Regions from separate parts of the Paenibacillus sp. FSL L8-0641 genome, predicted to be linked through region 1. Evidence: predicted binding sites of a transcription regulator. Region 1 holds the regulator's gene; the other holds the start of a gene.
The links. The regulator Rex, encoded in region 1, represses fermentation and respiration genes when NADH is low (regulators of the CRP and FNR family bind a similar motif). The targets are predictions, from matches to a motif close to TTGTGAAATATTTCACAA.

Region 2: the regulator Rex is predicted to act here: its motif matches at 2,228-2,245, upstream of adhE (bifunctional acetaldehyde-CoA/alcohol dehydrogenase).

What each region holds. Positions count from the first base shown of each region.
Region 1 covers NZ_JBBOUW010000001.1:3,083,370-3,086,901, reverse strand. The annotation lists gene dinG (ATP-dependent DNA helicase DinG) at 1-1,658, shown strand, start outside; gene MKY16_RS13705 (redox-sensing transcriptional repressor Rex) at 1,702-2,355, shown strand; gene MKY16_RS13700 (amidohydrolase) at 2,342-3,532, shown strand, end outside.
Region 2 covers NZ_JBBOUW010000001.1:3,240,560-3,244,091, forward strand. The annotation lists gene adhE (bifunctional acetaldehyde-CoA/alcohol dehydrogenase) at 1-2,152, opposite strand, end outside; gene MKY16_RS14520 (Crp/Fnr family transcriptional regulator) at 2,411-3,127, shown strand; gene MKY16_RS14525 (DODA-type extradiol aromatic ring-opening family dioxygenase) at 3,266-3,532, opposite strand, start outside.

The sequences.
Region 1 (3,532 bases):
ATTTCTGGGAAACGGTGGCGAGTGATTCAGAGTCCTGTCTTGGTCGTTCTTGCCCATGGTTCCGCAAATGTTATTATCATCGTGCACGCCATGAAGCAGGAATAGCGGATGTTGTTATTACGAATCACTCTAAGTTGTTCACAGACGTCAAAGCCAGTCATCAGTTGTTGCCGAGCTATGAACATCTGGTGATAGATGAAGCCCATCACCTGGAGGAAGTAGCTGGTAAACACCTAGGTATGCATATGAAATATTTCACACTCGTGCATACACTGACGCGACTGTTCAAAGACAGCAAGAATGGACAACTGCCTTCACTTCGTCAACAGTTGGCGAAATCGGGGCACGAGAAGTCGGCAGATTGGGCCTCAACCATTGATCAGCTGTATCCGCTCGTGTTAGAGGTGAAGGAAACTTGGGACCTGCTAAGCGACAAACTGTTTGGCATGTTGCCGGAGCGAAGTGATGCGACACCGGGTGAAACAGGACAGTTTTCTTCCCGTCTCAAACCTTCGGCCAAGCCTGCAAAGTGGGATCAGGCGGGAGCTTTGGAAAATCAGCTATATGTAACGATGAGCGAAATTTTGCGCAAGGGCGACAAGCTGATGCTGGACGTCAAGGAAGAACATGACGATTATGCGGCGGATAGCCTTATTACAGATATCACGGGTCTGCTCAAGGATTTGGCGGGGATTCGAGAAAATTTGCGCTTTTTTATCCGACTCGATGATGAAACAACCGTATACTGGCTCGAGGCGAGCGGGCAATTCCGTAGTAAATCATTGCAATTTTATGCGGTACCCGTCGATGTGAGCCGCCAGTTGAAAGAAATGTTTTTTGACAAAAAAAGAAGCATTATTCTGACTTCTGCTACCTTGTCGGTAGATAAGTCGTTTCAGTACATGATCGATCAGCTCGGCTTACAGGAGGCCGCAGATCAAGAGCGGCTGATGACTTCGCAGCTCCCGTCACCCTTTAATTACAGGGATCAGGTGTTGCTGGTTATTCCACGGGATTTCCCAAGTGTGAAGGGCAGTGTAGGAGATGCACATTTTGTAGATATGCTCGTTAGCTCTCTAGGAGCGACTGCTCAGGCGACGCGGGGGAGAATGCTCGTTCTGTTTACGTCCTATCGGATGCTCCGGCAAGTGTATGAGCCGCTCAAAGAGGCCTTAGCATCCAGCGAAATTACTGTGCTGGGACAAGGCGTGGACAGTGGAAGTCGCAGCAAGCTAACCCGCCGGTTTCAGGAAGCGAAAGCTTCTGTATTGCTGGGAACCAGCAGCTTCTGGGAAGGCGTCGATATTCCGGGGAAGGCTCTGACTTGTCTAGCCATTGTTCGCTTGCCGTTTCAACCGCCGAATCACCCGCTGCTGGAGGCAAAAAGCGAACTGCTCCAGCAGCAGAAGAAGAATCCATTTATGAAGCTGTCTGTACCGCAAGCGGTCATTCGCTTCAAACAGGGATTTGGTCGGTTGGTACGTACAGCGAACGACCACGGGGTAGTTATCGTTTATGATACGCGTGTGATTGAATCCTATTACGGAAAGCACTTTTTGTACTCGTTACCGGGACCAAAAATGGAGCATATGCCATCGGAGCAAATGGTGCCCCGCATCGCCGAATGGCTCCAATCCGCCCCGGAGACAGAGGCATAACGGACGGACATAAGTATGTTCGTTACAATTAGGGGGAGCAAGTATGAAATCAGATAAAATTTCAGAGGCTGTCGTACGGAGGTTACCCGTATATTTACGTTATCTGAATGCACTGCACAAACGGGAGGTGGCTACGGTCTCTTCTCAAGAGTTGGGACAGAGGCTAGATTTAAACCCGGCCCAAATCCGTAAAGATCTTGCTTATTTTGGAGATTTTGGTCGGAAGGGTATTGGTTATGATGTTTCTTATCTCATTGAGAAAATACGCCATATCCTGAAAATCGACCAACAAATTAATGTAGTCTTGGTCGGAGCGGGTAATCTGGGGCAAGCCCTTTCGAATTATAACGCTTATTTAAAAGACAATATGAAGATTGTGGCGGTATTTGATGCGTTTCCGGATAAGGTAGGAACCAAGATCAATACATTGGTCGTGCAACCGATGGATGAACTGGAAGCGACTGTGAAAGAAAAAAACATTCGAATCGGGATTATTACCGTACCTGATTTTGAAGCACAGCACGTGGCTGATAGGCTTATTGATAGCGGAATTGGAGCGATCCTGAACTTTGCACCGACTACTCTCAAGGCACCAGCCAACATTCGGATTCATGCCACAGACTTTACAACTGATTTGCTTAGCCTCGCTTATTATTTGGAGGACGGAAAGGAAGAAGCACAATATGACAGTGAATAAATGGATGATTAAAAACGGATCTTTTGCAGTAAATGGACCAGAAGCAGGGGTAGTCCATGGTTTTATGATTGTGGAGGATAGTCGTATTACTTATATTGGCGAAACCTTGCCTGCGGGTGAGGAAGAGACGGAAGCGATCGATGGTAAAGGGCTATTGTTTTTACCTGGTCTGATCAATACTCATGGTCATGCGGCGATGTCTCTACTGCGTGGGCATGGAGATGATTTGGCACTTCAAGTATGGCTTCAGGAAAAAATGTGGCCTATGGAAGCCAAGTTTACATCTACAGACGTGTACTGGGGTACGTCCTTGTCTGTGCTGGAAATGCTGAAAGGTGGAACAACAACCTTCCTCGATATGTACGATCATATGGATGAAGTGGCTCGTGTGGCTGAAGAGTCAGGTATTCGTGCAAGTCTGATGCGTGGAGCAATTGGACTATGTTCGGAGGAAGAACAGCGAATCAAGCTGGCAGAGGCCGTGACTTTTGCACGTAACTGGCACGGTAAAGCAGACGGGCGTATTACTACGATGATGTCTCCGCACGCGCCATATACATGTCCACCTGCGTTTATTGAAAAATTCGTACAAGCTGCGCATGATCTGGACTTGCCACTGCATACGCACATGTCTGAGACGATCGCCGAAGTGGAGCAAAACGTACGCGACTACGGTTTGCGTCCGGTTGCACACTTGGATAAGCTTGGCTTTTTCTCCCGTCCTTCGCTTGTTGCCCATGGCGTTCATTTGAACGACGAAGAAATAGCTTTACTGGCAGAACGTGGTGTAGCGGTTTCCCACAATCCTGGCAGCAACTTGAAGCTGGCAAGTGGTGTGGCAAGAGTGCCTGAATTGCTGCGTGCAGGGGTTACGGTTTCTCTCGGAACGGATGGTCCTGCCAGCAATAATAACCTGGATATGTTCGAGGAAATGCGTCTGGCAGCACTTATTCACAAGGGTGTATCCGGTGACCCTACGGCAGTTCCTGCAAGTGAAGCGCTGCGTCTGGCAACGGAATACGGTGCAAAGTCGATTGGTTTAAAAGAAGTAGGAGCGTTGGCAGCAGGCAACAAGGCTGACTTTATCGCGTTGGATCTGAATCAGGCACATTTCTTGCCGCGTACAGATCTTATTTCCCATGCGGTATACTCTGCAAGCGCCAAGGACGTGGCTCAT
Region 2 (3,532 bases), 160 kb from region 1:
CCATACCAGCAAGTGTGGAAGCATTATGCATTTTTTCACGAGCCAGCTTATCACCGGTCAGAGCCGATTGTTCTAGGTATTGGAATACCAATTGAATGGCTTTAATTGCCAGACCATCTGTGTAGTCATTAGCCATTACGGACACGTAAGCCTCGATAGCATGTGTCAGAACGTCCATACCTGTGTCCGCTACAGCTGTTTTAGGCAGCGAATATACAAACACTGGGTCAATTATTGCCACATCAGGAGTCAACTCATAGTCAGCCAGTGGGTACTTCGTGTCGCCCAGGTTTTTGTCCGTAATTACTGCGAACGATGTAACTTCGGAACCTGTACCCGATGTTGTAGGGATAGCTACAAATTGTGCTTTTTGGCCCAGACGTGGGTACTTGTAAATCCGTTTACGGATATCCATGAATTTTTGTTTTAAGTTATTGAAATCAGTATCTGGATATTCATAGAACATCCACATGCCTTTAGCGGCATCCATTGGCGAACCGCCGCCCAGTGCGATGATGCAATCCGGTTGGAAACGTCTCATCATTTCAGTACCACGTTCTACCGTAACTGTCGATGGATCTGGCTCTACTTCAGAGAACACTTCGATAGCTACTGGTGTTTGGCGCTGATGCAGATAATGAATAACACGATCTACATATCCCAGTTGTACCATCATAGGGTCTGTGATAATAGCTACACGTGTGATATCAGGCATTTTAGCAAGATACTGTGTCGAATTTTTTTCAAAATAGATTTTGGAAGGTACTTTGAACCATTGCATATTCACCGTCCGTTTCGCCACCCTTTTCACATTAATCAGATTGACTGCCGATACGTTCGACGAAGTCGAGTTACGACCGTACGAACCGCAACCAAGTGTCAACGAAGGAAGATTGGTGTTGTAAATGTCGCCAATCGCACCATGTGTGGAAGGTGCATTTACAATGATACGTCCTGTTTGCAAACGGTTTGCAAACCGAGCGATAACATCCTCATCGTTCGAATGAATAGCGGACGAGTGACCCATGCCCCCGAATTCCACGACTTCAGCAGCGCGTTGAATACCTTGTTCCGCATTTTTTACTTTATAGCAAGCCAATACAGGACTCAATTTTTCCGCAGACAATGGGAATTTTGTTCCTACCCCTTCAATCTCAGCGACCAAAATTTTAGTTCCTGCTGGTATTGTAATACCACTCATTTCAGCAATTTTCACAGCAGACTGCCCGACAATAGCTGGGTTCACTGCACATTTCTCGACATTCATAGCTCCTTGAGTGAGCTTAGCTGCTTCTTCTTTATTTACAAAATAGCAACCGTTAGCGATCATCAATTTTTTCACTTGTTCGAAGATTGGCTCTTCGATAATAACCGCTTGCTCCGAAGCACAAATCATACCGTTATCAAAAGATTTCGAGAGGATAAGATCGTTCACGGCCTGTTTGATATCTGCTGTTTTTTCAATAAAGCAAGGCACGTTACCAGGACCTACACCAAGTGCTGGTTTACCGCAGCTATAAGCTGCCTTAACCATGCCTGATCCACCAGTTGCCAAAATTAGCGCCACATCAGGGTGGTTCATCAATACATTGGTCTTATCCATCGAAGGTGCTTCAATCCATTGAATACAATCGGCCGGAGCACCATGTTTAACAGCTGCTTCGAGCAAGACGCGGGCTGCTTCCGCACTACACGATTGAGCAGATGGATGGAAACCGAAAATGATTGGGTTACGTGTTTTAATGGCAATCAGCGCTTTGAACATCGTAGTCGAAGTCGGGTTTGTCACTGGAGTGATCCCCATGATAATACCGACTGGCTCTGCTATCTTTTGAAAACTGTCAAAATCATTGTCTTCAATGACACCGACGGTTTTTTCATTTTTGATACTATGATAGATATATTCTGTTGCAAACATGTTTTTGGTGATTTTGTCCTCGTACACACCGCGTCCTGTTTCTTCAACAGCCAACTTCGCCAGGTACATGTGTTTATCCATCCCTGCGAGTGCCATAGCTTGTACGATTTCGTCAATCTGTTCCTGATTCATACTCATGAAAGCTTGCTGTGCCCGGTTCCCCCGGTCAATCAGCGTTTGAATATACTGCTCTGCGCTTTGCTCTTTTTGAATAACCTCGTTTTTAACAGCCATTTCCCTCATCCTCCTGTTATCTCGTGTACTATCTCTTGTTCACGCACTGATCGTAACACAGCTTTTCAAGATATATTGTGATTTTTTTCACAATCTATTTAAAATTTTATTTTATGAAGTGAATTAAATCACAAAGTTTGGAATTCTGCCACTTTTACCCCCTCTTCTTGCCCCAAAAACTCATTGCACAAGTATATAATGAATTTGAATTGATCAAGTTGCAGATAAAAAACATAGGATACAAAGGGGAAATGGACGATGAGAAACCCTACAAATGTAATGGAAGCCCGCGGCAACACCTGTTGCTTCTCGGAGGCCAGCTTCAACCGATTGCAAGTAATGATGAAAGATCGAGTTATGCCAGAAAGCTCGCATCTGTTCTGGGAAGGAGATACAGCGGATAAGCTGTTTTATATTAAGCGCGGACGCGTGAAAGTAACCAAAACAACGGATGAGGGCAAGGAACTTATTCTATATATGTATCAAAGCGGCGATCTTGTTGGTCAAGCCGATCCATTTTTCGGTACTAAGCATTCCTTTTCTGCTGAGGTTCTGGAAGACAGTGATATTGGCGTAATCGATCATACAGATTTGGAACTGCTTATTTGCCAGCATTGTGATTTTGCGATTGACTTTATGAAATGGATGGGTTCACATCACCGCATTACTCAGACTAAGTTCCGCGATTTGATGATGTACGGCAAGCCAGGCGCTTTATGTTCAACGCTCATTCGTCTATGCAATACCTATGGTGAGCCTCACGGCGAACATATCCTGATTCATAAAAAAATTACTCATACTGACTTATCAAATATGATCGGTGCGACCCGGGAAAGCGTAAACCGGATGCTTAGTGATCTACGCAAGAAAAATGCAGTTGAATATGATAATGGTATGATTGTTGTCAAAGATTTGGAAATGCTGCAAGGTGTATGTCATTGTGAACTATGCCCTCGTGAGATTTGCCGGATATAATAAATCGTTTTTTTATGTAAAAGGGAGTGTTATAAGCCACTATAGCTTATAACACTCCCTAATTTATTTCCACTCCCCTACTTATACAGGAGCAGTAGCGAAGCATTTTAATGACAGTCCTTCTTCTGGCAACACTCTTTAAAACTGTAAGCATAGATAACTTAAATTCCCCATCTCATAGCTTCTATGGATAACCTTGGCTTTGTTTGCAGGATTGCCACTCCCCATTGCAATAAACAACGGTACAAAGTGTTCTGCTCTGGGTACGGCCTGGCGAGCATACGGTGCTTCGCTTTCATAGTGATCCAAAGCCTCTATATCTCTACTTTGTACTTTTTCAATAATCCAATCATCAAAATCTATAGCCCAAGGTTCTGTTTTCGTTTCCCCCCATTTGACGATACG